DNA from 2 places in the Pseudarthrobacter sp. CCNWLW217 genome. Region 1 is predicted to be linked to the other one. Evidence: riboswitches for the same ligand, from Rfam matches in the RefSeq annotation. Region 1 holds a riboswitch; the other holds the start of a gene.

Region 1 (14,504 bases):
GCGTCCAGCTGGCTTCCACTGCCGCCCCGGCGGCGCAGGCACCGTCCGGCTCGCTCGGCGCTGCCATCCTGGCTTCCGCCTATTCGCAGCTCGGCGTTCAGCAGGACTGCACCGCCATGGTGGAGAAGGCACTGCGCTCGGTGGGCAAGAGCGTGGGAGACCTGGCACCCACCCAATTCTTCGCGTACGGCACCGTGGTGGGCACCCCTGCAGCCGGTGACCTGGTCATCACCGCCGGCCACGTGGGCGTCTACGCCGGCAATGGCCAGGTTGTTAGCGGCGGCGTGGACGGTTACAAGACCGAAGTCCACTCCATCAGCTGGTTGTCGGGAGCGTCCTTCGTCCGCGTAGCGTGAGTCCGGCCGGTTCGACGGCGGCGGGCGGCAATCAGCCGCCTGTCGCCGTCGTCCCCCGTTTTTGTTCGCTCAGGTTCCGCAGAACGTCCGGTAGCTGCCGAAGTCAACAGGCGCGGGACCGGCGTAGCGTTCCAGGCCGGGGCGCTCAGTGTACGGCTGCGTCAGGACGTCCACCAGGCGGTGGAACGGGTCCAGGTCGCCGGCGGTAGCGGCGCCCAGGGCTTCTTCCACCAAGTGGTTCCTGGGGATGTAGACAGGGTTCACCCGGTCCATCATGTCTGCGTCCGGTGCCAGGGCGAGCCACTTCTTGGTCCACGCGTCAAATGCTCCTGGGTCCGTGAACATGGTACGGGCTGCGCCGGGTGTACCGCGGGCTGCGGACCCGAGGCCCCGGAGGAACGAGGTGTAATCAACCTGCCCCTCTTCAAGCATTGCGAGCAGGTCATTCACCAGAGGCCCCGCTTCGTCGTCCCTTGCCTCCGCGCCGAGCCCCAGCTTGGATTTCATCCCGGTGGACCAGGCCGTACTGTACAGCTTCCGGAACGCGCCCAGTGACTCCACAGCGAGCGCAACGGCCTGCTCCTGATCCTCGTGGAGCAGGGGCAGAAGCGCCTCGGCCAGCCGGGTGAGGTTCCATTCAGCGATGACTGGCTGGTTGGCGTAGGCGTAACGTCCGCCGGCGTCGATGGAGCTGTAGACCGCACCGGGGTTGAAGGCATCCATAAACGCGCACGGTCCATAGTCGATGGTCTCGCCCGAGATGGTCATGTTGTCCGTGTTCATTACCCCGTGGACAAATCCCACGAGCATCCACTGGGCCACCAGGGACGCCTGGGCGGCGATGACCGCATCGAACAGCGCGAGATAGGGCTGGTCCGCCTTCGCGGCGTCCGGATGATGGCGGCTGATCGCGTGGTCGGCCAGCCGACGGAGGAGCTCCGTGTCGCCGTTGACCCGGGCGAACTGGAAGCTGCCCACACGCAGATGGCTGCTCGCAACGCGGGTCAGCACAGCCCCGGGAAGCATGGTTTCGCGGCGGACTGGCCGTCCCGTGGCCACGACGGCAAGCGACCGTGTGGTGGGAATGCCCATGGCATACATGGCTTCACTGACGAGGTATTCGCGCAGCATCGGACCGACGACGGCGAGGCCGTCACCGGCACGGGCGAACGGGGTACGGCCCGAGCCCTTGAGGTGCACATCGCGGAGGCGCCCGTGAATATCCGTGACCTCCCCCAGCAGGAGGGCGCGCCCGTCTCCCAAGAGTGGCGAATAGCCTCCGAACTGATGCCCGGCGTATGCCTGGGCCACAGGCGTGGCACCTTCCGGGACCCGGTTGCCGATGAGCATTAGCGTCCCCTCCGGGGTCCGCAGCAACGCCGGATCCAGGCCAAGTTCGCTGGCCAGCGGCTCGTTCAGCACGAGGAGTTGCGGGGACGGAGCTTCCTCGGCCTGCCAAGGTACAGCAAGCTCCTCGAACTCCCGGGCGAAGCGGCCATCGAAGGTGAGCGTTGTTGGCGTTGTGGTGCTCATCTTTCAAGACTACCCGCGCCTGCGGCGGGACCGGCGGCGTAAAATCTTTCGTACCGGTTCATCGCTGCCCAGGCAGTCAGGGTAATGGGAAGGTCGCGGTACCCATGGTCAAGAATCCGTTCGGGCATCATCAGCACGAGGAACAGAAACCGCCCGATTCAGCCAAACACAGCCACCGGCCCTGGCTGAAGAGGGAGGATGCAGGTTTTGAACACGGGCGGAGCAGTCTCTTCTTCCTCGCCCATGACCTTCCCCAGCCGCCCACTGTGACCTGCATCCAGGGACATGAGATACCGGACGGGCAAACCACGTGCCACCACGGCCATCCCATCGGGTGACGCCGCGCGTCAGACGTGCTGCTTGAACCACGCCAACGTGTCGTTCCAGGCCGCCGTTGCCTGGGCCTCGTTGTACCGTTCACCGGTGTCGTTGTGGAAGGCGTGGTCCACGCCCGGGTAAACGGTCAACTGGTGTGTGATGTTGTTGGCCGCCAACGCGTCCTTCAGTGCCGGCATGGCCCCCGTGATCCGCTGGTCCCGCTCGGCATAGACGCCGAAGACCGCTGCCTTGATGGCTGGGACTTTGTTGAGGTCCGGTGCCGGGCCGTAGAAAGCGGCCGTGGCTGCGAGCCCGCTGAGCTCCGTCGACGCCTGCCACGTGATTCCGCCACCGAAGCAGTAACCGTTCATGGCGATCCTCGCCGGGTCCACGAAGTCCTGTGACGCCAGGTAGTCAAAGGCCGCGGCGAAATCGGCCACGTGGCGTTTGGCGCCGGCGCCCGTCAGCGCACCAGGTACCGCGTCGGCATCCATCCCCGCAGTCCCGCCCTCCCTGCTGAGCAGGTCCAGGGCCAGCGCACTGTAGCCGGCTTTGGCGAACCGCCGGGCAACGTCCTGGATGTGCGGGGTGAGTCCGCGGTTCTCGTGGCAGACCAGCACTGCAGGACCGGCCGCTCCCCCGTCGGGCCGGGCAAGGTAGCCCCTGATGTCGGTGCCGCTGGAAGGGAAGGTGATTGTCGACGTCGTCAGCCCTGTTGTTCCCTCGGGAACGGAGAGCGGGCTCTTGGCTCCGGGGACGGCACCGGCGGCCGCGGTGCCCTTGCCTGCCGCCGAGGACGTTGGAGAGGGGGTGGGCATGGGGTCGGTGCTCCGCGGGACTTCTTCGGGGGTGCAGCCCACGAGCAACATTGCGGCCGAGGTCGCTGCCATGCTTCCGGTGATGAAAGCGACGCGGCGGGTAAACGTGCGGTGGGTCATGTCCCCGGCACGGTAATCGTCGAAGAATTCCTCGATCAGATACTTCTCAAACTTGCCAAGCTGGATCATGGGAGCCTCCTGGGATGCCCAAACATCCTCCTCCGATGTCAGGCGACGGGCAAGGGGCGCCGGACGTTGCGGGGGTTGTTGTTTAGTGCGGTTGCCGGCGTTTAGGGAAGGCGATCCGGTCCAGGTCATGGGCGGCAATGACGGCAGCCCCGCCGGCACGGTCCCGGGCCTGCCGGGCGAGGAGCGTGACGTCATCGCCATACCGCGAGGAGAAGTGCGTCAGGATCAGCGTGCCGACGGCGGCGCTGGCCGCCAACTCCCCTGCCTGCCCGGCGGTGAGGTGCCGGTACTCCCTGGCGAGCCCGGCGTCGTCGTTGCTGAATGTTGACTCCGCCACGAGCAGATCCGCACCTTCAGCCAGTTTCTCCGCGCCCGCGCAAGGGGCGGTGTCCATCACAAAGGCGAATTTCTGGCCGGGGCGGGCCACCGTCACGTCCTCAAGACGGACGTTTCCCAGGCTTCTCTCACGCTCCAGGCGCCCGACGTCGGCTCCCCTGATTCCTGCCGCGGCCAGCCTATCCGGAAGGAAAGTGTGGCCATCTGGTTCGGTGAGCCGGTAACCGTACGTTTCGATGCGGTGCTTTAGCGGCTGGACCTCCAGGCCGGGCGCCACGGTTCCCGCGGCGCCGTGCGGATACAGCCGCAAATCAATCCCGGGAGAACTAACCGCAACCAGGGCACGGACGAGGTCCTCCCCCGAAGCCGGAAAGTGCAGGTGGACCGGATGGGCAACGCCGTCCAAGGCCATCCGCGACAGCACGCCGGGCAGTCCGAAGCAGTGGTCGCCGTGCACATGGGTCAGGCAGATGCGTGTGATTTGGCTGGCCGCTACCCCGGCGTGGAGCATCTGGCGCTGGGTTCCCTCGCCAGGGTCAAAGAGCAGGCCCTCGCCGTCCCACCGCAACAGGTAGCCGTTATGGTTCCGCGTCCGCGTGGGGACTTGGGAGGCTGTGCCGAGAATGACGAGGTCACGCATGGGGATAGCGTAACCAAGCCTGGTTTGGCGATGAGCGCTGGGACGGTACTTAGTGCAGCAGCCAGGACCCGTCCGAGGGGGGTTCAGGTTTCCGGCGCAACTTCCGGAAGAGGGCGACAAAAGGCCATGCCAACAGTTGCAGCATGCCTGCTGTCATCAACAGGCAGACAACAAGGATAAGGACGGGCGCGTACAGGAGGAACACCCCAGCCATAGTGGCCAGATAGCCACCGATCAACCCGAGAACGGCCTCGGCGTCCATCTCAACTCCTCTTCACTTTTTACGGATTTAAACGTCAGGGCAGTGGCTTGAGCGCTTGTCATAATCCAAGGGAGACTGTCAGGGGCCAGTGATGACGCGCTTGCGTGGAGGCTCGATCCAATAAGGAATCGTCCAACACGAAATCGGGCACAGCCGTGCGATGCCTGCAATGGGGAGACTGGCGCTGGCTGCGGCCACGGGGAATCCCTCCAGGATGCTGGGGTGGACTCACACCCAGTCTGCAATGGCGGCCGCATACTGCCTAACGGTTTATCCAGCCTACTCTTCGATCCTCCCGCGCGGAAGAATGGGCTCGGCAAGCAAGGAGACTCACCACTCCGGACATTCCTGTTACCTAAACGTGACTTTTAGGGGGTGGTTCATGTACGGTTTTCGGGTGGCCCATCTGGATCGGGCCGCGTCCGGGGTGACGCCGAGCTCTGCCACATCCCGGGCTCCCAACACAGTAAGGCAGAGACGGGGACCCACAGTCTTCGGGCCGTTTCGCAGCGGTCCTTGGGGTGAAGCCGTCACGCCTGAACGTGCCGGCCGGTTGACCTCTTCCGAACCCGACAGCTAACTTCGCAGGCGTTGAGAGGCAAATACCATGTCCCGTTCGCTGGATCAGTCGCGCCCTTTTCGGGCCGGGCGACACCGCGCAGAAACTGCGCCGGTCATCACCACTCCACCCACCCCAACCGGTTCCGGCGCAGAAATGCCGCATCCCGCGCCGACTCCGGCAGGACCGGCATCTGCCCCACTGCGCCGAAGAAGAGTCAGGGGCCCGGCCTTCGAGGTCCCGACTGCCCCGGAATCGTCACCCAAGGCGGACGCTGCGTCACCTGCAACCGAAGTAATTGCAGCTGTAGCACCCACGACGTCAGCTCCAAAAAGCGAGGCCGTGCCGGAGACAACGCGACGGTCCCGGGAGCGACGCGAACCAGTTGGAAAGCCCGCAGAGGCCACACCCGTTGCGGCCCCAAGGAGCAGGCCGGCGACAGCACATAGCCCACAGATGGCATCCGCTTTCACTTCCGAGGCCCAAGCCGTCCTCAGGAGGGCCGCTTCGCTTCGCGTCATGGGTCATCGGATGGCCGTCGTTTCCAGCGCCCTTGCCGTAGTGCTTGCGGTCGGAACGGCCAGCCAGGCTACCGAGCTGCCCTTTTTCGGCAATGAGTCCTCCGTCCAAGATGCCCCCGACGCAGCTGATGCGCCCCATACGACGAAGGGGACGCTGCCCACGTACAGCAGCGGACGTGCGGCACCACAGCCAGCCGCCTCCACTCCCCCGGGCACGCCGGGCGCCGCACCGGCAGAGGCCACCCCGGGCACTGATGATTCCCAGCCAGGTGAGGATCCCGGCGCCTCTGCCTTGCCAGCCGTGGCCGACCTCCCGATGCCAGTGGACGCGCCCACGCTGGACGGGATGCTCGCGGCATCGCAGGCCACGGTTCCGCCATCCCCCGGGCCCACGGTGATCCTCGAGCCACCGGTCATGTCATCGGCCACACCCGCCGCGCCGACGTCGTCGGCTGGCCCCGCACCGGCGGCGCCCTCAACGGCGCCGGCTCCGGCAACCTCACCCACACCAACAGCCTCGTCGCTCCCGCCCACTGCTACAGCTACAGGAGACGCCTCAGAAGAAGCAGTCGACACACGCTCGTATGCCACCGCCCGCCTGGCATCGTATGGATGGGGCGCGGAACAAATGAATGCCCTGAACCAGTTGTGGGACACGTCAGTAAAATGGCGTCCCAGCCAGGTGGATAGAGGATTGAGCTACATCAAGGAGCGCCACGGCTCCCCCGCAAAAGCCCTCGAGTTCGGCGCCACAAACAACTGGTACTGAGTCAGGGGCCCCTTAGAAGACGTAGCCACGAAGACACCAGAACGCCGCGGACCCGCAAGGGGTTCCGCGGCGTTCTGTTGGTTCCGGCCGGGTTATCCGGCGGACCCGTCCCCCGGTCCGGGAGTGATCACTGTGGTCCGGCCTGTTCCTTGACTGCGCCGTTGCCGGTGCCTCGCGTGGACGCGGCGGGGGTCGAATTGCCAAAGTTCTTAAGCATTTCGATGACGTCGAACCCGGTGGTGTCCTTGAGCATCTGTGCCGTCTGCTGGACACCCGAGGAAACATTTTTGCTCACCTGGCCTGCGCCGTCGTTGGAGATGACCGTCATATTGCTGATGGCGCTCATCGGCGCAGCGATTTCCCGGGCGATGGAAGGCAGAACCTCCAGAAGTTTGTTCAGGATGGCTGCCTCGTTGAACTCGCTGTATGCCTTGGCCTGGGCTTCGATGGCCCCTGCCTCAGCCGTACCACGCAGGCCAATGACATCGGCCTCGGCTATACCCTTGGACTTCGTTACTTCAGCCTCGGCAAGGCCACGGATCTTGTTGATCTCGGTTTCGGCATTGCCTTTGGCAGTGTTGGCTGCTGCCAGGGCCTTTGCTTCGACCTCGTTGCCGGCAGCCTTGAGCTTGCGGGTTTCGAGTTCAGCGGCAGCTTCAACCTTCGTGGCTTCCGAGATGCGGGTACGTCGGGCAAGGTCAGCCGCTGCTTCAGTTTCAACCTTGTACTTGGCGGCGTCGGCAGGCTTGCGGACCTCGATGTCGAGTTCCTTCTCGCGAAGTTCGGCCTGGCGCGCCACAACCTGTTGGTTCTTCAGGATAATCGCCTGCTGCTGGTCGGCCTGGGCAAGGGGGCCGGCGGCGTCAGCCTCCGCCTGGCGGGCATCCGTTTCCTGCTTCAATTCGGCGCGCCGGAGAGCCAGCTTCTGCTCAGCTTCAGCCGTCTTCTGGTCTGCCAGGGCCTTCGCTTCCGCCGCCTCGCGCTGGGAGTTCGCTTCGGCAATACTGGCGTTGCGTGCCACCAGGGCGGCCTCCGGCCGGCCAAGGTTCTTAAGGTATCCGCCCGCATCGTCAACCGATTTGATCTGGAACGTATCGATGACCAGACCCTGGTTGGTCATGGAGTGCTCGGCTTCTTCCTTAACGGATGCAGCAAACTGGGCACGGTCTTTGATGATCGCGTCGACGCTCAAGGTACCCACGATAGAACGAAGCGAGCCGGAGAGGGTTTCCTGGGTGTAGTGGTCAATCGCGTCCTGCTGGTCAAGGAACCGCTGGGCTGCCTTGCGGACAGAAATCTTGTCGCCCCCGACCTTTACCTGTGCAACGCCGGTCAGCTTGAGCTGTATGCCATTGTTGGAGATGGCTTCGATGGTGACTTCAACCTGGCGCGAGGACAGCGAGATGTGGCTGACGCGTTCAGTGATGGGGTTGACGAACGCCCGATTGTTGATGATGACACGGGACTGGTCATCCGAGGTCTCGTCCGTCGTATTCGGATCACTCTTGCCGGTGATGAGCATGGCCTCATTCGGCTTGGCAAACCGGATGCTCGAGGTGTAGAAGATAAATCCTGCGATGAGCAGAAGGGCCAGTGCGCCCCCGCCAATCAAAAGTACTGTCATTGTTTCCCCCTATGATGTGTCAGATCGCCCTGGTCATCGCAGATCATGGAGCCCCGGAGTCCAAGTGCGGACTCAACCGCTGCCACAACTTTGTGTGGGCCCCAATTGGCGACAGGCGTCATGCATCAAACCCTACCCGGCAGGGCTTCAGTCCCGCGGCCGCATGATCGGGGGGTTGAGTACAGCCCGCACCGGCTGCCCTACTGCCGGCCGGGCTGCCGGAGCCAGGCGGAACAGGGCCGCTGGCCGGCCGGCGTCCCCCGCCGTCGTCCGCCCGGTATCTTCCAGGAAATCGGGGGTGCCTGTGGCCTTGCGGTGGAAATTCCGGGGGTCGAGCCGGGTGCCCCAGACGGCCTCATACACTGCCCGGAGCTGGGCAATGGTGAACTCTTCGCCGCAAAAAGCCGCCCCCAAGGGCGAGTATTCGAGCTTTGACTTGGCCCGCTCCAAGGCGTCAGCGAGGATCCGCTCGTGATCGAAGGCGAGCTGCAATCCGCCATCCAGGAGCTGGCCCACGGGGTACCAGGCCGCGTGTTCAGCATCGCTCCCTGCCGCGAGAACAGGAAAGTCGGGCGCGAGCAGCAGGTGGGCCACAGTGAGTACATCCCCCCGCGGATCGCGCCCCTTGGGGCCGTAACTGCCCAGTTGCTCCAAATGGCCCGGGAGCTGACCGACGCCGGTCTCCTCCGCAAGTTCCCGGCCGGCCGCGTCCAGCAGTTCCTCGCCGGCCAGCACGAAACCGCCCGGGAGGGCGAGTTTGCCGCGGAAGGGATCAATGAGGCGGGTGATCAGGAGGACGTTCAGCTGACCGTCGCGCACGGTGAGGGCGACGACGTCGACAGTCACCGGAAAGCGCGCCGGCGCAGCAGGGGTTTCGGTCATGAAGCCCATCCTAGGTAATTATCGTCATCTTGACAATAAGTTCCAGCGAGTCGTAAGGTTAGTTATCGTCGAAGTGACGACAATAAATCATAAGGAGAACCCCATGGCCAGCATCAAGCGTTACCCCTGGATCAGCCACTTCCTTGGCAGCCCCACCGGCTACGTCGTCCACCTGCAGAAAGGCCAAGTCAAGCATCAAGGGGTGGGCCAGGCATTCTGGTTCCGGCCAGCGAATTCGGTGCTCAGCGAGGTCCCCGTGGACGACCAGGAGCTGCCCACCCTGTTCCATGCCATCACCCGGGACCACCAGGACGTGAGCGTCCAGGCCAATGTGACCTACCGTTTTATCGATCCCGTCTCAGTATCCAACCGGCTCGACTTCGGTCTCCAGCATGCCGGTGCAGCCCCGGCCACCGGTCGCGAGCAGGTGGCCACAATCATCGGCCAGTTGTGCCAGAGCCACGCAATCGACCAGATCGCCACCACCACGCTCGCCGAAGCCCTCGAGCGCGGTGTCAGCCAACTCCGCGCTGTCCTCACCGAAGCGCTGAGGACCGACGCGCGGCTGCTGTCCACCGGTATTGAGATCCTCGGGGTCCAGGTCCTGGCGGTCCGGCCGGAATCCGACGTCGAACGGGCACTGCAGACGCCCGTCCGCGAAAAACTGCAGTCTGAAGCCGACCGGGCCGTGTACGAACGCAGGGCCGTCGCCGTCGAGCGTGAACGGACCATCTCCGAGAACGAAATGGCGAGCCAGATCGAACTGGCCACCCGGCGCGAACACCTGGTTGCCCAGGAAGGCGCCAACGCACGGCGCCAGGCCGAGGAAAAGGCCGCCGCCGGATTGATTGAGGCCCGGGGATCCGCCGAACGGAAGGACATCGGTGCCGCTGCCGAAGCAAATCAGATCCGCCTGGTCGGTGAGGCCGCCGCAGCCAGGGAAGCCGCCACCATGGAGGTCTACCGGGGCATGGAGCAGGCGACGTTGCTGGCCTTGGCGCTCCGCGATGCAGCCGGGTCTTTGCCGAATATCGGCAACCTGACCATCACGCCGGACCTGCTCAGCGGAGCACTCGCAGGCCTGTTCAGGGAGCCCGCCACCCCCACGACGCCAACCGCACTCACCAAGTAGGGCCACGCCATGGCAAACCCCCGCCTCGTCATCGTCCACCGGCGGACTGAGCTGCAGGAGTTGCTGGACCGGCACGCCACGCGGGGCCAGGCCGAATTCTTCCTCCGCACCAGGGGCCGCAGTATCCAGGACGTGCAGGAGCGCCATGACCGGCTCACCGCAGCCCTGGCGTCGCTCCGGACCGCTGTTCCCGCCGAGTGGCGTCATGCCGAAGTGGAACGCGCGGACCTTAGCCGTTTCCTGCTCACACCTGAGGATGTCATCGCCGTGGTGGGGCAGGACGGGCTCGTGGCCAACGCGGCAAAATACCTCAACGGCCAGCCCGTGATCGGGATAGACCCGGAGCCCGGAGTGAACCCGGGCATCCTGGTCCGTCACACGCCCAGGGATGCGGCAAGGCTGCTCAAGGAAGCTGCAGCGGCCTGGCCTGCGGGGCGGCTGGGCTGCCATGAGCTCACTACCGTGACCGCGCGGCTCGACGACGGCCAGGAACTCTCGGGACTCAATGAGATCTTCATTGGGCATGCCTCACACCAGTCGGCACGGTACCGGCTGACCGCGCCGGATGGACGGTCCGAGCGCCATTCCTCGTCCGGCCTGATCGTCTCTACCGGCACGGGAGCCACAGGATGGTGCGCATCAATCGCCCTCGAACGCGGAGGACGCCCCCTGCCCGCACCAACAGATACCCGCCTGGCCTGGTTCGTCCGCGAAGCGTGGCCCTCCCCCATCACCGGAATCTCGTTGACCGAGGGTGTTTTGGAGTCGGGCGAAATACTGCACATAACCGTTGCATCCGACCAGCTCGTCGTGTTCGGCGATGGCATGGAAGAGGACCGCCTCACGGCATCCTGGGGCCAGGAAATCACGGTACAGCTGGGCGAACGGCCGCTGCGGCTCGTGATGTAGGCATCCAGCCCCCTTAATACGGGCGATGTCTGCGGAACCGGCTCAGTAGAGGAAGATCGGCAGCCAGTCGCGGTTGTGGGCATGCACCAGCGCGAGGAAGAGAACGAAGTCGAAGAGCAAATGCACCGACACCACATAGGTGAACGATTTCGTCAGCTTGAACGTGTATCCCTGCAACAGCGCGAACGGGAACGTCAGCAGCGGACCCCAGGCCATGTAGCCGATCTCCCAAAGGAAAGACGAAAAAACCACGGCCTGAAGGATGTTGGCGAGCCAGTCCGGGAAGTGCCGCCGCAACAGGGTGAACGTGGTGCAGATGAAGAACAGCTCGTCCCAAATGCCAACAGCGTTCACACCGAGGAAGAGCCGCCAGAAGATGGTGGGGTCGGACGCGTCCGGCCAGTTTTGGTAGACCCCTGTGCTGATCAGGTACACCGGAAGAATAAAGTACCCAAGGGCCACAACAGCAATCAGGTATAGTTTCGCGCTCAACGGCCAGCGGCGGCCCGTGTTCACGGGAAAGGTGATGATGTTCTCGCGGTAGGCGAATCGCGACACGAGCCACGGTAGGAGCACGGCCAGCGCAAGGGCACCACCCATGAGGGTCATGTGTGTGATGCTCAGGTCAGCGTTCAAGGGAACCAGGCTGATGATAACCATTCCCCCGGCAACCAGCACCAGGTGCCGCACGAACTCGCGGTCGATCAGTGCCGCGGTCACCAGGCTCGTGGCCAGCAGCCCGTAACCAAAAAGGTCATTCTCGACGCCAAAAAGCAGCACTCCGGATGCCGAGAGCAGGACCGCTGGCAATAGCTTCCAGGTGAGCGCGGTCCGGGGCGGTTGCGTCGAAAGCGTTGTCACCTCTCAAGCATGTCACTTCTGGAAAAGATGGAGCGGCAGGCAGTATGTTCCCGTCGGCCCCCACGGCACTGTTTCCCCTGCCCAGGCGCGGTTTTCAGGAGTACGATGTGGGCGTCGGCAGGATTCCTGCGACTCCTTGCCGCGGTCCGGTTCTCCACCTGAAGAGCCGGCAGTTTGCGTGAATGGGAGACCAAAATGACTACCGCTTCACACCCCGCCCACCACCACATGATGGGGTTGACGCTTCACAACACCGCCATGATTGTTGGTGCCGTTTTCCTGCTGGTAGGCGTCCTCGGGTTCATCCCGGGAGTCACCACCAATTACAGCGCCATGACCTTTGCTGGACATGAGTCCGGGGCCATGCTGCTTGGCGTCTTCCAAGTGTCCATCCTGCACAACATCGTGCATCTGCTGTTTGGCGTGGCCGGCATTGCCATGGCCAGGACAAACCGGATGGCCCGCTGGTTCTTGCTTGGCGGCGGCGTTGTGTACCTGCTGCTGTGGATCTACGGCCTTGTCATTGACATGAACGCGGCCGCAAACTTCGTGCCATTCAACACAGCGGACAACTGGCTGCATCTGGTCCTGGGTGTTGGCATGGTGGGCCTGGGCCTCTGGCTGGGCCGGGATGCCATGGAGAAGAAGGAAAGCGTTATGTAACTCCTCCACGGTTCGTGGAAAACCGACGACGGCGGCCGTCCCCCGGGTAAAATCCCGGGCCGGCCGCCGGCTGTCCCTCTGCGGCGGCGGCTGACGCAGCGCAAACCACAGCCGGGTAGTAGAGCAGGATCCTGAGGTGAGGCAGTGAAGGATGCAGCGGACAGTGATCGGCCCGAAGGTGAACCTGCCTCTCTCTGGGTCGCGACCGCCGGAACCACCGATTTTCCCGTCCTGAGCGGAGATCTCGACGTCGACGTCGCAGTAGTCGGGGCGGGCATCGCAGGGCTCACCGCAGCGCTGGCGCTCAAACGGGCTGGCCGGAGCGTAGCGGTCATCGATACCGCCCGCATTGGAACGGGCGTCACCGGCAATACCACCGGCAAGGTCACTTCCCTCCACCGCCTCGCCTATACGGAACTTGCACGCAGCCATGGCACTGGCACTGCCCGAATCTATGGGCAGGCCAACCAGGCAGCGATTGAACACGTCGCCCAGGTTGTGGCCTCCGAAGCGATCGACTGCGACTTCCGCAGGGTCGCCAATTACACCTACGCCGAAACTGACGACGCGCTCGACCTCGTGCGCGCCGAAGCCAACCTTGCCGCCCTGCTCGACCTCCCAGCCACCTTCACCGTCGAGGTGCCCCTGCCGTTCCCCGTCAAGGGCGCCGTCCGGTTCGACGGCCAGGCACAAGTCCATGCCGTGAAGTACCTCCAGGGTCTGGCCCGCGCGGTAAATGGCGAGGGCAGCTTCGTCTTCGAGGAAACCCGCGCGCAGGACGTCCATGACGGCTCACCTGCCCGAGTCGATACCGACAACGGCAGCATCCGGGCCCGCGACATCATCGTCGCCACGAATGTGCCGTGGGGCGGCCAGGGCCTGTTCTACCTGCGGTCCCATCCGCACCGCTCCTACATCGTGGCCGGGCGCTTGGACACGCCACCGCTGGACGCCACCTTCATTAGCGTCGACGAACCGATGCGCTCCATTCTGACCGCCAGCGTCAACGGGGCTAGCTACGTGCTGACGGGCGGCGAGGGCCACAGCGTGTCCGAGCCCGGCGACACAGCCGCACGCTACCGCAGGCTCTCAGCATTCGCCCACGACCGCCTTGGCGTGGACAAGATCGCCTACCGCTGGTCAACACAGGACGGCATGCCGCTCGACGGGCTGCCGTATGTGGGACTGATGTCCCCCACTGCCAAACACGTGTATGTGATCACCGGGCTGCGCAAATGGGGCCTGTCCAACGGGACCGCTGCCGCGCTCATTCTCGCTGACACCCTCAGCGGCCGGAAGAACCCATGGGCCCCGGTGTTCAACAGCAACCGGATCACGCCGGTTTCCAGCGCCAGACGGTTCGTGAAGGAGAATGTCAGGACCGTGGCGGCCGTACTGGCTGGCAAACTGGGTGGCAGGTCCAGCCAGGCGGACCTGCTGCCGGGCGACGGGGCTGTCATCAAAGTCAACGGTCAGAGCACCGCCGTGTACAGGGACGCCGACGGGGAGATCCACGCAGTCTCCGCCACGTGCACCCACCTGGGCTGCACCGTCGGCTTCAACGCCGCCGAGGCCACCTGGGACTGCCCCTGCCACGGCTCCCGTTTCACTACCGACGGGGCCGTCATTCATGGGCCCGCTGCCAAGAACCTCCCTCCCGCACCAATGCCCTGATCGCCTTCGAGGTCTTTCCCCCGGTACGTTGGACTCAACAACGAGAGACGACCATGCGAACAGGTGCTCGATGAAACTCGAAAAAGCGCAGCGTCCAGCTGACTGGCTGAACCGGATTGACCGCTCGGCCAAAGTCGAGGGCATCGTACCCGCCGTCTTTGAGTCATATCTGCGCATTCTCCACAAAGCTCACCCCGCCGGGACAGCTGCTCCTGGCTACAATTTCTCCCCCGAGGCAAGCTGGGAGGCTGTCGCGACTGCACTGGGGCGCAGGCTCTCACCTGGAATCAGATGGGCCGAGCTCTCCGGAGCATATGGGGAGCCGGCATCAGTGCCGGGGCTTGGCACCGTGTACCCGCCTGAGGAAGGCCGCCTCGATGGCGCAGGATTCCGAGCCTTGGCCCGCGTCCTCAGCAAGACGACTGACGGACCCGTCCTGGCAGCGTTCTGGACAGGGT
Region 2 (14,504 bases), on a different contig from region 1:
AATGTTGTCCGGGTCCATGGCATCCATCATCCGCTCGAGCGCACGGAGGATTTCGTGGCGCCTCGGCTGCTCCATGGGCAGCTCATGCATCAGCCCTGAAAGGGTCCAGATGTCCTGCTGGAGCTCCCACACCGTCTGGTTGAGTTCCGCGATGGCGATGTGGCCAAGGCGGTACTGCGGCGCAGTGCCTGCTGTCGCCTTGTCTCCGTAAGGAGTGGCCGCGAAGGTCCAGCCCTGCGCGACGTCAGGGTTGGCCGCAGCCTCAACGTAGAAGTCCACGGCCATGCCGCTGCCAAGAAGTTTGAGCGGGATGTACTGGTTCCGCGGCGAGATGGCCTTGATGATGGTGCCATCCGGGCGCCATGCGATCCCCTCGCACTGGAAGCCTGGCGCCTCGGTGGTGAAACCAAGGTCCACCACGATTTCAACTGTGGTGTCAGGATCGGTTCCCCAGGATTGCGGGACGTCGCCCTGCAGCCTCAGCCACTTCGTCCCCCAAGGTTTGCCCCACGCGGCACCCGGCTCCTGGGGCACGAAGTCGTGCCGCAGCGCCTCCATCACAGTCACAGGCTCGTCCGGCACGTCCCAGGTGCTGAGGTTCAGTGGGACGGTGCGTGTGTAGACAGCGGGGATGATCCGTTCGCGCACGAAACGGTCCAGGCGGACTTCCGTGATCCGGCGGTCGTCATGCAATGTAAGCCCTCTTTAACGCTTGAAACTGGATCAAAGTGTCCATTCGATGGATAAAATCTACTGCGTCGTAGCTTAATAACCAAGCCTCCGCGGGTCCGGCTGCGTGCCAGTTGCTTATCCTCGAAGTTCCGCCGGATCCTCGGCCGGAACAGGGACGGTGATCCTGTGCTGCCCGGCGTAGACGTTCAGGCTTGTCCCCCGGCTGAACCCCGCCAAGGTCATTCCGGACGCCTCGGCGAGTTCTACCGCCAGGCTGGAGGGCGCGCTCACGGCGGCCAGCACCGGGATGCCAGCCAGGGCCGCCTTCTGGACGAGCTCGAAGGACGCCCGCCCGGAGACCTGGAGCACCAGTCCGGACAGCGGAAGCATCCGTTCCCGCAACGCCCAGCCCACCACCTTATCCACGGCGTTGTGCCGGCCAACATCCTCGCGGAGGCACAAAAGCTGCACCCCGCCGTCGTCCTCTACCCTGAACAGCCCGGCGGCGTGCACTCCCCCGGTGACGTCGAACACCGCCTGCGCCTCGCGGAGACGGTCCGGCAGCGACGCGAGGACTTCCGCGGGCACCGACAGCGGGTCCTCGGCAGGGCTGTAGTGCGATGACTTCCGCACGGCTTCGATCGAATCGGTGCCGCAGATGCCGCACGAACTGGACGTATAGACGTTACGGCCGATCGTCGGGACGTCCACGTCCGGACGCAGCTGTGCCTCCACGACATTGAACGTCTGCACGCCGTTTTCGTCCTCCCCGGCACAGAACCGCAACGACACCAGCTGCTCAGGAGTCCAGATGATCCCCTCGGACACCAGGAACCCGGCAACGAGGTCAAAGTCGTCGCCTGGAGTGCGCATCGTGACCGAGAAGGACAGGGAGCCCAACCGGATCTCCAAGGGTTCCTCCACGGCCAGGGTGTCTTCCCTGTGCCGTATGGGGAACTCGAGGGCCTGGGGGGACCCGTCCAGCACGTACCGGTGGACCTTGCGGCGCTGCGTCACACGGCCCATAGCTGTGCCCCGTCCTGCCGGCGGAAGCCATGCAGTATGTCCCGTTGCTGCCGTCGATGGCCAGGGTGCCTGTTCATGACTCCATCATTGCAAGGGCAAGGGCACTAAGCCAGCGGCGCCACGGTCAGCCCAGCAGCGCGCTCCAGTCCACCGGGCCTGCCGGCGCCGCGGGCTTGGAGCCGGCCTTCCGGGCAGCCCGTGCAGGGGTCTTGGCCCTGGTTCCGGGTTTTTCTCCGGTGGCGAGCGGCGGCCCCCACGGCAGCGCGAATGCCGGGACTGCTTCACCGAGCTGCACCCCGTGGGGCGGCACCACCATCACACCGTGGGCGGACGCCAACCCCCGCATCATGCCGGGGCCGGTGTGCTGGGCCGGCGACGCCATGCCGTACAGCAGCCGGAACGGGATCAGCCGGGTACGGCCGGGATCAGGCTCGATGGTGGTTCCGGAGGGGACTTCCTGTATTTCCGGCATGGACCCGTGGCCAAGTGCCGCGAGCAACGGCGCGCCTACGGTGGACAATGCCATCATGGCGGCCAGGGGGTTTCCGGGCAGCCCGAGGACAAACCGTCCGTCGGGCAGCTCCGCGAGGACAGCGGGATGGCCGGGCCGCATGGCGATCCCGTCGATGACCAGCCGTCCACCCAGTTCGGCGACGGCCTGGCGCAGGTGGTCAGTTCCCGATCTGCCGGTACCGCCGGTGGTGATGACGACGTCGGCAGGCACGACGGCGGGAACCTCACCGCCGGGCTCGGCGACGTCTTCCAAGGCAGTGAGCCAGTCTTCGTAGGAGTCGCCGATCTTTTCCTGCCCGGCGGGAATGCCCCTCAGCATTTCCACGACTGCAGCCAGCTGGGGACCAAATGTGTCACGGACCTGCCCGGGCGCCGGCAGTCCATGGGTCACCACTTCGGAGCCGGTCAGCAGGAGTTTGACCACCGGCTTGCCTTGCACCAGGAGGTCGTCATGGCCGGAAAGGGCCGCCACGGCAAGGTGGGCGGGATTGAGGGTAACTCCTGCCTTGACAAGCACGTCACCCACAGCCGCTTCCTCCCCGGCTTTCCTGATGTGCTGGCCGTTTTTCGGTTCGCCGGGGCGGGCGCCGCCGCCAACCATCAGGACCGGGAGACCGTCGTCGTCAGTGCCCAGCACTGCGCTTTCACTGCGGAGCACGGCTTTGGCACCGGCCGGGATCAGGCCACCTGTGACGATGGGGCTGGCCTGGTGCGGCGCCAGCCGCTGCCCGGCCTCGGCCAGGATCCAGGGGCCGCTGCCGTTGACCGCCCAGCCATCCATGGCGGACGAGGCGTAGTGCGGCATCTCCTGGAGGGCTGTGATGTCCTCGGCAAGCGTCCGGCCAAGGGCCTGCTGCAACGGAACGCGTCCCGGGGGTATCGGCACGGCGCAATCGAACGCAGCCTGTCGGGCCTCTTCCCAGGTGTGGGCCAGATGCCTGGTTTTTTCGTCGTGAGTGTCCTGCCTGGGTGCGTCGTCGTTGTCGCCGGGGGCAGCCGTCATTCGCGCGGAGTCCCGGCGGATTCAGAATCGTAGTCCACGGCCAGGGACCGTGCCACGTCCATGGCAGCGGACATTGACGCGGTGTCCGGCGCCTTCCCCGAGCCTGAGGCCAGGCCGGCGGCGAAGCCTGCGATAAAGGTGGTCAGGGGCGCTGCGGGCCGCACTACCGAATGTGCAGCCACTCCGGCGAGCGAGAGGATGGCATTGACGTCTATCTGGACGTCTTCGAGTTCGTAGGCCTGAAGGAGCGCCCTGCACCATTCTTCCAGCGTCTCATCCTGGCTCTTCACTGTATGCCTCCCATTCAACTGCGGCCATGCAGGTCCGGTACCTCATCGTGGTTCCCGGCCGGCCACTCCAAGCGCGGCGGCATCATCCCAGGTGTCTACGTCATCCGTAGAGCCCGCCGGGACGGTGACAAGCTGCACGTCCAGCCTAGCAAGGAGAGCGGATACTGAACCGTTCATTAAGGCCCCGCGGGAGTCAAGGTCCTGTACTGAACGGTGGAGTGCGGGAGTGCTGTAAAAGCCCACCAGGGGTTGGCGGTGGCCATCCGGCGAAATGGCCATGGCGCCGTCGCCAGGACCAAGCGACCGCCGAAGGGCATCAATGGCCTGGCCCACCCTGGGCATGTCGCAGGCCAGCAAGAGCGTGAAGGGAGGACGCGGCCCGGCGGTTCCATCGAGCGCGGCCAAGCCTGCTGCAATGGCCGACGCCGGACCGGCAAACGGCGGTTCTTCCCGACACCTGAGGACCCCCTCGGGCAGGCGTCCCGGGTCCGGGCCGACCACCACGGCCCTCCGGGCACCCCCGGCTGCTGCGAGGGACCGCTGCAGGAGGGTGTCGCCGTCGTAAATCAATGACTGCTTGGGGACGCCACCCAGACGGGACGAACGGCCGCCCGCAAGGATTACCGCGTCAAATTCGTATGTATCAGGAGCCACCACTCCAGCCTAGCGGGGCGGGTGTTGTCCGTGCTTTCAGCCGGGTCAGGCAGCCCGTTCAGGCAACAGGAAGGGATCCCACGCCGGTGTGGGTTTCTCCAGCTCCTTGATTTGCCAGATGGTCCCATGCGGTGGTTCCGGGGTGAACCGGAGCTTCCACCCCATCTCCCCCGGCGTGTGGTCGCCTTTGACGTTGTTGCAGCGTAGGCAGGCGGCCACGAGGTTTTCCCAGGAATCTGCACCGCCGCGGGACTTGGGCTGGACGTGGTCAATGGTGTGGGCTGCTTTTCCGCAGTAGGCGCACCGGTGTCCGTCCCGGCGCAGCACGCCACGGCGGCTCACGGCGGTGGTCTGGTTGTACCGGGGGCGGATGTAGCGGTTCAGGAGGATCACGGACGGGCGGCCCAGAATCTCCTGTGGCCCCACTACAGGGTCCTCGCCTTCGGCTACAACGCTTGCCTTCCCCGTGAGCACAAGGACCAGCGCCCGGCGGAAGGTGATTACCGCCAGCGGTTCATATCCAGCATTCAGAACGAGAGTGCGCATGCACGTACCTCTTCACGGCCGCACCCGTCAGGGGCGCGAGGGCCGGCTGCCCTCGGCATGTCCGGGCTATGGATCGACACCACAAGAGTAAACAAAGAAACCCGGGATCAACTAATCCATGGTTTCGGGGTGCGCCCGTGTCGATCGCCTCTTACCGGGTCTGGGCCCGGCTGCGCCGTTAAAGCGCAAGGACCCCCGCCGTAGGGCGGGGGTCCTTGCCAAGCGTTGCTACGGAAATTAGCTGACGCGGATGAAAACCGGGCCGGAGCCAACGTTGGCGCTGAAAACAACGGTCTGGTTGCCGTTGTAGCCACCGTGTACGGCCTGGCCGTTGCCGGCGTAGACAGCCACGTGGGCAACGCCCGCACCGCCATCGGCGTAGTAGATCAGGTCGCCGGGCTGGGCCTCGGCGGCACTTACGGTCTGGCCCAGGGACAGGTAACCTGCAGGCCAGTCGTGGAAGTTGATGCCCACAGCGGCCAGGGAGTTGGTGACCAGCATGGTGCAGTCCTGGTTGACGCCCAGCTGGGCGTAGGCTGCGGACAGGATGGCCTGGCCCTTGCTGCTGGCGGCCACAGGTGCCTTCGGAGCTGCAGCCGCTACCTTGACGGTGGAAACAGCCTGAGCGGCGGGTGCGGGAGCCTCAACCTCAGGCTCAGGTTCCGGCGCTTCAACCACGGGAGCCGGCGTGGTGGTCACCGCGGGCTTCTCGTAGGAGATGGCAATGGTGGAAGCGGCCGAAATGACCGCCGGAGCGGCAACCTCAACCTCAACGTTGGAAGCGGAAGCCGATTCGCGCTGAACGTTGGTGTCTGCAGCGTTGGCGGCGATACCACTGGTCAGGACCAGGCCGGAGGCAGCAGCGATAACCGCGGCCTGGCGACCCATGCCACCGGCGTTGTCGCCGAGGGCCTTGGCAATGACAGCCAGCGAGTTGGTCGTGGTGACCTCCGCGCGGTGCCGTGCAGCAATTGCACGTGTAGTCATTATTTCTCTCTTTCGTTTTCCTCAGGACCGCACAGGCAGGCCAAGGGCTTTGGGTGCGCCGGCATCTTGGGGGTACGCCGGCACACCCCGAACGGGGATTTAGCGAAAAGTGTTCTAGCGGGCGCGGTTCTTCTACTTCAGGGTGTAGAAGGATCCGCCGCCCGTGGAGGCCACGGAGTGCAGCAGCGTTCCCTGTGACGGGTTCAGGGCGCTGATCATCATGCCGTTGCCAACGTAGATGCCTACGTGTGCGCCGCCATTCTGCATAACAAGGTCACCGGGAGACGGTGTTGACGTGGGGGTCATTGCCGTCCACGCGTTTACACGGGGAATGCTGATGCCTGCCTGGGCGTACACCCACTGGGTGAAGCCGGAGCAGTCCCAGCCGTTGGGCGAAGTGCCGCCCCAGACGTAGGGGTGGCCGATTCCGGTGTAGGCGATTGCGGCCAGGCCGGAGGCGGCCGCGGAAGATACCGCGTCCGTCAGCTTGCTGGCTGCGGGGGCCTTTGCGCCTGCTGCCCGTTCCGTGTCAGTGGACTGTGCACGGACCGTTTCGACCTTCGGGGCCGGCGTGGTCTTGACCACGGGGCGTTCGAAGGAGACGGTGGCGGTGGGGGCAGCGGTGACGGCAAGCGCCGTCTGCGAGCCGGACTCGGTGGAGGCGGAAACGCCAGCGGTGGTGTCCGCTGCGTTGGCCGGAAGCCCCATGCTCAGGATCAGACCTGATGCAGCTGCGATGACAGCAGCTTGGCGACCGACGGTCCCGGCATTTGCACTGACAGCCTTGGACACGGGGCCCAACGGGTTGGTGCGAACCGTTTGTGCGCGGTGACGCGCAGAATTATGGCGTGAAGACACGAAGGTAGCCTCTCCCAATGCCTACGAGGTGAGCTGTCGGATTCGGATGGGAGTTCACCCGGCCACGCCGCTTCCACAGGAAGCTTTGCGACTTAACCCCAAGGCCTTCGAACTTCAAAGGCCAAAATTGGTTCCCCCGCCCCTGCCAGACGATGTCATGCGAACGGACCTTGAGCGGTGGCAGAGCTAGGCAATCCACTCAAGAACGTCAACTTCGGAAAAGTTGACGCAAGTTAGACGGTACAGCAGTTCAGAGCGAATGTCACATTCAGGTCACGGCATGTCACGCAAATGTGAGAGTTTTCCATCAGTTGGGCTAGAGCCAGCCGGTGGGGTCAACGACTTCGCCATTGACCTGGACCTCGAAATGGAGGTGGCAGCCTGTGGAGGCGCCGGTGGTGCCGCTGAGCGCCACTACCTCGCCTCGGCTGACCGTTTGGCCAACCTTGACGTTGAAGGAAGACAGGTGGTTGTACGTCGTTTCAAGGCCGTTGCCGTGGTCCACGACCACGCGGTTACCTCCGCCAAACTGGTGCCATCCCGCAAAGGTCACAGTGCCGCTGGCGGCCGCCAGGACAGACGTGCCGCACTGTGCCACGTAGTCCTGGCCGCGGTGGAAGTCACCGGAGCCGCCAGTGATAGGACTCACGCGATAGCCGAATGGGGAGGCCGTAACCAGGCTCGCCAGCGGAGCACCGAGGCTGCCGGCGGAGGCGGCCCGGGTGATGGACCCCGCTGACTGGGCGCTCAAGAGTTGCTTGAGCTTGCCGTCCGGATCACCCATGGTGACTACGGATGAGCGGCTGAAGTCGATTTTTGCGGCTGCTTCGGCGGAGATTTCAGGCTGCGGAGCTGCGGAAACAGCCGATGTCTGCTGACCGGCGTCCGGCGTGGCCAGGACGGGACTGGTGGCAGGGACGGTGACTGTGAGCACCAGGCCGGTGGCCGCGAGGGCGATGCCGGCCTTTTGGCCCACCCCACTGGCCGCTGCGAAGTCAGTGATTTGCCGGAAGGGTCCCCGGCGGCGGCGCGCATCGCGCTGTGGATCCCGGGGCCTGTCCGCGGCCACAGCTGCAGCAACGCGGGGCGCTGCTACGGGGCCCGCTGCGCGGCGGCGGCCCCTGGAATTCTGCATGGTCAAGAACGGTTCCTCTCTGGAAAGCCTGCGAAGTTAGCTGTCGGATTCGGGTCAGAGAGTTCATAGACCCGGTCCGCCGTAAGCAAGCTTCGGCGCAGAGATATCCCGTGAGGATCCTTCGCTGGAAGAGGCTTGCTGCTGACGGACTTCACCCCAAGGCAGCCTTGCGACTGCCGGTTGTGGTTCCCCCGCCTCTGCCAGTTGGTGACTCGTACTACTGATCTGCTGGCAGAGCTCGGCTCCAGATCAGGTAACGCTTTTGTATCGACGCTTGGCGTTAACTATAGGCGATTAAGCCGGACAGTAACAATTCCGTTATCTTTGCTTAAAGCCTATTCATTGGGGTAACCCGGGCGCTCCGTCAGAGGTCAGCGGACGGATACGAATACGTGCGCCGCCACTTCGGGGGGAAGCTCCAGTGCCCCTTCGATCCCGGGGACCCGGACCGAAATGTAGTCTCCCACGCGCTCCAGCGAAATCGGGGCGCCCGGCCGGATCCCGCCCTCGTCCAGCTGGGTCAGCAGCTCAGGGTCCACCTGGATGGGTTCTGCCAGCCTGCTGACAACCACGGTGGATCCGGGGCCATAGCCCTTCATGGCTTCCAGGAGATTAATCACACCGTCCGTGAAGGGCGACGACGCCTGGCCTCCCAATGCCGCCAGGCCAGGGATGGGATTGCCATAGGGCGATTCAGTGGGGTGGTTCAGCATTTCGTAGATGCGCCGCTCGACGCGCTCACTCATCACGTGCTCCCAGCGGCACGCTTCGTCATGGACGTACGCCCAGTCCAGGCCGATAACATCCGCCAGGAGGCGCTCCGCGAGCCGGTGCTTGCGCATGACCTCGGTGGCCCGTTTACGCCCGGTTTCCGTCAGTTCCAGATGACGGTCTCCGGAGACCACCACCAGGCCGTCGCGTTCCATCCGGCCAATCGTTTGGGACACCGTGGGTCCGGAGTGCCGCAGCCGTTCGGCAATGCGGGCGCGAAGAGCAACGATGTTCTCTTCCTCAAGCTCCAAAATGGTCCGAAGATACATCTCCGTAGTATCGATCAGATCCGTCATCCAGCTCAGCTCCTCGAGCGCATTACCTTGCGTTGTCCCACCGTATCGCGTACCGACAGCGACGTAGTCCGTTGAAAAGCTTAGCCTATTTTGAATTTGTCCGGATAATTCCTACGGCCCCTCCAGCCTGTCTCAAAGGCTGGACTATGACGCAGCCGGTTCCCGCCGAATCAGCGGTTCAGGCAGAATATAGGAGGTCCTCGTTGCGGTCACTGACGACTGCCGGCCACCCCACCGTCCCGGACATGTGTCACGTCCACGCCGAATTGGAGCCCTTGTGAGCGAAAACAGCATCACTATTCCTGCCGACCTCCTGCCAAAGGACGGACGGTTCGGCGCAGGACCTTCCAAAGTCAGGCCGGAACAGATTGAAGCACTCTCGGCGGCGTCCACGACCATTCTGGGCACGTCCCACCGCCAGGCTCCGGTCAAGAACCTTGTCGGTTCGGTCCGCGAAGGCCTGAGCCAGTTCTTCCGTGCCCCTGACGGGTACGAGGTAGTACTGGGCGTGGGCGGTTCCACAGCATTCTGGGATATTGCCAGCTTTGGCCTCGTTGAGAAGAAGGCCCAGCACCTGTCCTTCGGCGAATTCGGCTCCAAGTTTGCCTCAGCCACCAACAAGGCACCGTTCCTGGACGCCTCCTCGATCATCAAGTCCGAGCCCGGTACGCGGCCGGTTGCCCAGGCCGAGGCCGGCGTTGACGTCTACGCCTGGCCGCAGAACGAGACCTCCACCGGTGTTTCGGCGCCCGTGAAGCGCGTCTCCGGTGTGGATGAGGGCGCGCTCGTCCTGGTGGACGCCACGTCCGCCGCAGGTGGCCTGGACGTTGATGTTGCCGAGGCAGACGTGTACTACTTCGCACCGCAGAAGAACTTCGCGTCCGACGGCGGCCTGTGGCTGGGCCTCTTTTCCCCGGCAGCGCTGGAGCGTGCCGCCAGGATCAAGGCCAGCGACCGCTGGATCCCCGACTTCCTGGACCTCCAGACGGCGATCGAGAACTCCCGCCTGAACCAGACCTACAACACGCCGTCGCTCTCCACCCTGGTGACCCTGGATGCCCAGGTGCAGTGGCTGAACAGCAACGGCGGCCTGGACTTCGCGTCGGCCCGTACAGCGGACTCTGCCGGCCGGATTTACAGCTGGGCTGAGGCTTCCGAGTTTGCCACGCCTTTCGTGGCCAAGGCAGAGGAGCGCTCAAACGTTATCGCGACGATCGACTTTGACGACTCCATTGACGCCACTGCCGTTGCCAAGGTGCTGCGTGCCAACGGCATTGTAGACACGGAGCCCTACCGCAAGCTGGGCCGCAACCAGCTCAGGATCGCCACATTCGTGGCAATCGAACCGGCAGATGTCTCTGCGCTGCTGGCCTGCATCGACTTTGTGGTGGGCGAACTGCGCAAGTAGTCCGCCACCCACTCATCGATTGCTCCAGCAACGCCCTTTTGGGGCCCCTAAAGGGCGCCTACGGAGCAATCGATGGGTATGAGGCGTCAGGATGCCTGGGGCAATATTGGGCTCTTAACGCTCGACGGCGCCGTCCGGACTTTGGTCCCGGACGGCGCCGTCTGCGTTTAGTGTGAGTCGCGTGTCTGCTCGCCGATTATTCGGCGTCACGCTCGTCAGCGTCGGGCTCTTCGGCGTCACGCTCATCGACGTCAGGCTCTTCGGCGTCTTCAGCATCAGCTTCCTCCGCGACAGTCCCTTCGCCATCCAGCGCTTCCGGGCCAGGCACGTTGGTGTCCGGACCTTCCTCGATGTCCGGTGCCCCAACCACCTCCAGGGCTTCGGCGTCCTGGGCGTCCTCGGGGCGCACGCGTTCTGCCCAAGGCACCCACTCGGGGGCAAGGATGGAGTCCTCTGAGGGCAACAGTCCAAGTTCACTGACCGTGACCACCTTGGACCGCGAGTTACGCGTCAGGACGGCAAACCACTGCCACCCCTGGTATCCGGGCAGGCGCGACTCAAAGAGGTGCGTCACCAGGCGGTCGCCCTCACTCTTGGCACCGAGGTGGGCGCCTATTGTCGAGGCCGCAGTGATGCCTTCAACGGCGGTCCGGGCTACGTCAACTGCGGCGGCGAGGAAGGCGTCCGGTTTTCCGATACGCCAGACGGGGACACCCGCACGGCGCTTGGTTTCGGTGGCGGCCGGGGCGGCCTTCGCCGCGGCTCCCGCTGACGGTTCGATGGCGGCGCCTGCCTGATCCGCTGCCGCGGGGTCCGGCTGTTCAGCTTCCGGGTTCATCAGCAGGCCTAAACGTCCAGCTCGTCGGCAACCTTACGCAGGGCTGCGGCGATGGCCTTACCCTTGTTGCCTTCCGGGTACTTGCCGGCGGACAGGGTGCCGGAGAGGTTGTCCAGCACGCTGACGAGATCCTGCACCAATGGTGCCAGGTCCTTGGCGCTGGGCCGCTTGGCTTTGGCGATGGACGGCGTCTTATCCAGGACGCGCAGGCCCAGGGCCTGGGCACCCTTGCGGCCGTCGGCAACGCCGAACTCCACCCGGGTTCCAGCCTTCAGCTCAGTAATGCCCTCAGGCAGCGATGATTTGGGCAGGAACACTTCCTGGCCGTCCTCGCCCGCGAGGAATCCGAAACCCTTTTCCTTGTCATACCACTTGACCTTGCCGGTAGGCACGTAATCAACCTTCTTCGTTCTGACGTCTTGAGACACGACCGGCAGTCACCGCATCCGCATTGATATGCGGGTTCAGGGTATGACTGCCCGGGCCGAGTTGGTCTGTTACTTCAAGGTTATCCTGCCGCACGCCCGAATCCTGCTTTCCCTCCTTCACACCATCGCCTGCCGAAGGACTGTTAGCGTTACGTCCATGACACCCTCGCGTTACCGGCGTCCCCTGATGATCTGTGCGGCAGCGGTCGCCTTGCTCTCACTGATGGCAGTGGGCGCGGTGATGGCGCTGGCCTTTGCCGGCTCGGCAGCCCCCGTGTGGGTCACCTCAACGGCCCTCTACGGCCTGCCGCTGGCCTTCCTGCTGATGCTCTTCCTGATCCTGGACAGTGTGGCGGGACGGCGCCGGGCAGGAAAGTCCGGCGGACGGTAACGTTGGACTGATGTCCCTTATCCGCGCGTTGAGCAAAGAGCTGGAGGCACGCAGCGACGAGTCGTTGCGGGCACTGTTCGCCGCGCGGCCGGACCTTATCTCGCCTGCCGTTCCGGACTTTTCCGCCCTCGCGGCGCGTGCCAGCGCCAGGGTAAGTGTCCAGCGGGCACTGGAACGCCTGAACAAACCACAGATGCAGGTCCTGGAGACCCTCCATCTCTGCACAAATACGGACACGGCCCACAGCGCGTGCGCCGCCGGGCTGCGGAAGTTCATTCCCGGTGCTTCGGTGGCCGCCGTTGACCGGATCCTGGCCTCCCTTCAGGACCTCGCGCTCGTGCACCGGGCGGATCCCCCGCACGGAACAACCCCTACCGGACACCGCCAGCGCTTCTACCTCCCGGTGGGGTCCCTTCGGGATGTCGTGGGCATCTACCCGGCCGGGCTGGGCCGCAGCTACACGGAACTGGTCCGCCTGCAGCCGGCGTTCGCCCAGCGCGTGGTACAGCTGGTTGCCGAGTTGCACCGCAGCGGCGTGCCCGTCCAGGAAGCCACCACGCCTATGGAAGCAGCGCTTGCCCTGCAGCACTGGACGTCGTCGCCGGAGTCGCTGCAGCAGATCCTGGCGGATGCACCGGAACGTACCACGGCGTTACTGGCCCGATTCGGAAACTGGGCCATGGGTGCTGTCCCCCAAGCGCAACGGAAAGCATCCGTGACCAACGAAACCGCCGACGTCGGGCCCGTTGACTGGCTGCTGGCCCGCGGCCTGCTGGTCCCCTTGGACGCAGCCCACGTGGAACTCCCGCACAGCGTGGGCGTGTCCCTCCGGGGCGGTGCGATTATCAACGACTTCACCCTTTCGCCGCCCGTTCCTGAACTTGGCCACACGACAGCTGCACTCCGCCGGAACGCCGCGCTGGGTGCCATTGCGGAAACGCTTCGGCTGGTGGGCGAGCTTCTTTACGCAGTCAGGGAACAGCCACTGGCAACATTGCGCACCGGCGGCGTGGGGGTACGGGAGATGAGGCGGGTCGCGGAAACGCTGCGGATTGAGCAGCATCGTGCGGGCTTGCTGGTGGAGCTCTGTGCCCTATCCGGCCTGATCCGCCTTGATGTGGATTCCTCTGCCTGGGTGCAGCCTCCGGAACTGGAATGGCTGCTCCTGCCGCGGCAGGAGCAATGGCTGTGGCTGGTTAATGCGTGGCTGGCAAGTGAACGCGTCCCGTCTCTGGTGGGCCAGCCCGTCAGTGGGCAGCCGAACGCACCGGCAGTTGCCCATCGCGGCGCAGCCGGCGCCACCATCAACGCGCTCTCGGCCGAAGCGCAACGGCCTGATGCTCCCGTTGTCCGGAAAAGGATCCTGGAAATCCTGAACCAACTCACCAATGAGGCCACAGCTCCCGACGCCCACGCCCCCGTCCTGGACGCGGCGGCTGTGCTGCAGCGGGCTGAATGGGAACAGCCCCGGATGGCGCGGCGCTTCAGTTCGCTGATCCGCGGCGTGCTGGCGGAGGCCGACATGCTTGGCCTGACCGGTTCAGGGGCGCTCAGCCAGCTGGGAAGCGCGATCGCCGAGGACAAGCCCGATGAAGCGCTGGGGATCCTCGGTGAGCACCTTCCCGCTGCCCTGAACCACGTGCTGCTCCAGGCCGATCTCACGGCCGTTGCCCCGGGGTACCTCAGTCCCGAGCTCAGCGAAAAACTGCTGTTGATGGCCGACGCCGAAGGGCAGGGTCCGGCAACGATCTACCGGTTTTCTGCTGCGTCCGTGCGCCGCGCCTTGGAGGCAGGGCAGGATGCGGCGAGCCTGCTGGGCTTCCTGAGGGAGCACTCCGCCACCGCTGTGCCGCAACCCCTGGAATACCTGGTAGAGGACACGGCCTCGCGCCACGGACGGCTGCGAGTGGGGATGGCCGCGAGCTTTGTCCAGAGCGACGACGAGACCGCCGTGCTGGAGCTGGCCTCCGAATCAAAGGCCTCCGGCCTTGGCCTCGTGAGAATCGCGCCCACAGTGCTCATATCCAAGGCGCCCCCACGCGAAACGGCACAGGTCCTGCGCAGCATGGGGCTCTCGCCGTCAGTGGAGGAATCCGAACCGTCGGTGGTCCGGCTGCGCCGCACCACGCAGGCACCGGGGAGCACCCGTCCGGTATACACCGCCCCGCGGACCGCGCCGGCCGAAGCGGAGATGGATGCCCAGCTGTCTGTCCTGCGCCATCACAAAACCTCACCCTCCGGCATCCACGATGGCCAGGAAGCGGTGGGAGGACCGGGGGCCGGCGTCCCGCCGTCGTCCGTGTCCCCACCCCAGTCCGGGTCCGGGGAAACCGCAACCCAGCTTGGGCTGGAGACCCTGCAGCGGGCCATCCGGCTCAAGCAGACTGTGAGCATGAATGTCGTGGACGGTGGGGGGAATGCGAGCCTGGAGACGGTTGTTCCCTTATCGGTAAGTGGTGGACGGGTCAGGGTCTTCGATCCGGCGCGGGAGACCGAACGGGTGGTTTCCATCCACCGGATCATTGATATCGAGGCCGCAGGGGAACTGCGCCAGTAAAGGACGCCACCGCGTGAACGACGGACCGCTGATTGTCCAGAGCGATAAGACCATACTGCTTGAGGTGGACCATGAACTGGCCACCGAAGCCCGCCACGCCATTGCCCCGTTCGCCGAGCTCGAGCGCGCCC

Evidence for each region. A riboswitch is a leader RNA that binds a small molecule or an ion and turns the genes downstream of it on or off. The one in region 1 is predicted to bind cyclic di-AMP.
Region 2: it holds a riboswitch for cyclic di-AMP, as region 1 does, so the genes downstream of both, V9L18_RS06365 (C40 family peptidase) here and V9L18_RS15935 (hypothetical protein) in region 1, are expected to answer to the same signal.

Annotation. Positions count from the first base shown of each region.
Region 1 is NZ_JBBCBT010000014.1:20,804-35,307, forward strand. It holds gene V9L18_RS15910 (C40 family peptidase) at 1-356, shown strand, start outside; gene V9L18_RS15915 (protein adenylyltransferase SelO) at 426-1,889, opposite strand; gene V9L18_RS15920 (dienelactone hydrolase family protein) at 2,237-3,214, opposite strand; gene V9L18_RS15925 (ribonuclease Z) at 3,297-4,190, opposite strand; gene V9L18_RS15930 (hypothetical protein) at 4,240-4,452, opposite strand; cyclic di-AMP (ydaO/yuaA leader) riboswitch at 4,898-5,057, shown strand; gene V9L18_RS15935 (hypothetical protein) at 5,468-6,301, shown strand; gene V9L18_RS15940 (flotillin family protein) at 6,429-7,925, opposite strand; gene V9L18_RS15945 (NUDIX hydrolase) at 8,073-8,807, opposite strand; gene V9L18_RS15950 (SPFH domain-containing protein) at 8,911-9,939, shown strand; gene V9L18_RS15955 (hypothetical protein) at 9,949-10,848, shown strand; gene V9L18_RS15960 (CPBP family intramembrane glutamic endopeptidase) at 10,891-11,709, opposite strand; gene V9L18_RS15965 (DUF4383 domain-containing protein) at 11,905-12,372, shown strand; gene V9L18_RS15970 (FAD-dependent oxidoreductase) at 12,517-14,046, shown strand; gene V9L18_RS15975 (hypothetical protein) at 14,117-14,504, shown strand, end outside.
Region 2 is NZ_JBBCBT010000004.1:48,715-63,218, reverse strand. It holds gene V9L18_RS06400 (alpha-mannosidase) at 1-693, opposite strand, end outside; gene fdhD (formate dehydrogenase accessory sulfurtransferase FdhD) at 808-1,698, opposite strand; gene V9L18_RS06390 (molybdopterin molybdotransferase MoeA) at 1,823-3,214, opposite strand; gene V9L18_RS06385 (DUF6457 domain-containing protein) at 3,211-3,504, opposite strand; gene mobA (molybdenum cofactor guanylyltransferase) at 3,547-4,158, opposite strand; gene V9L18_RS06375 (HNH endonuclease) at 4,204-4,704, opposite strand; gene V9L18_RS06370 (NlpC/P60 family protein) at 4,942-5,691, opposite strand; gene V9L18_RS06365 (C40 family peptidase) at 5,824-6,483, opposite strand; cyclic di-AMP (ydaO/yuaA leader) riboswitch at 6,554-6,717, opposite strand; gene V9L18_RS06360 (M23 family metallopeptidase) at 6,866-7,684, opposite strand; cyclic di-AMP (ydaO/yuaA leader) riboswitch at 7,695-7,907, opposite strand; gene V9L18_RS06355 (metal-dependent transcriptional regulator) at 8,056-8,751, opposite strand; gene serC (phosphoserine transaminase) at 9,029-10,159, shown strand; gene V9L18_RS06345 (DUF3027 domain-containing protein) at 10,356-10,997, opposite strand; gene V9L18_RS06340 (cold-shock protein) at 11,006-11,389, opposite strand; gene V9L18_RS06335 (hypothetical protein) at 11,583-11,816, shown strand; gene V9L18_RS06330 (helicase-associated domain-containing protein) at 11,827-14,373, shown strand; gene V9L18_RS06325 (DNA repair helicase XPB) at 14,387-14,504, shown strand, end outside.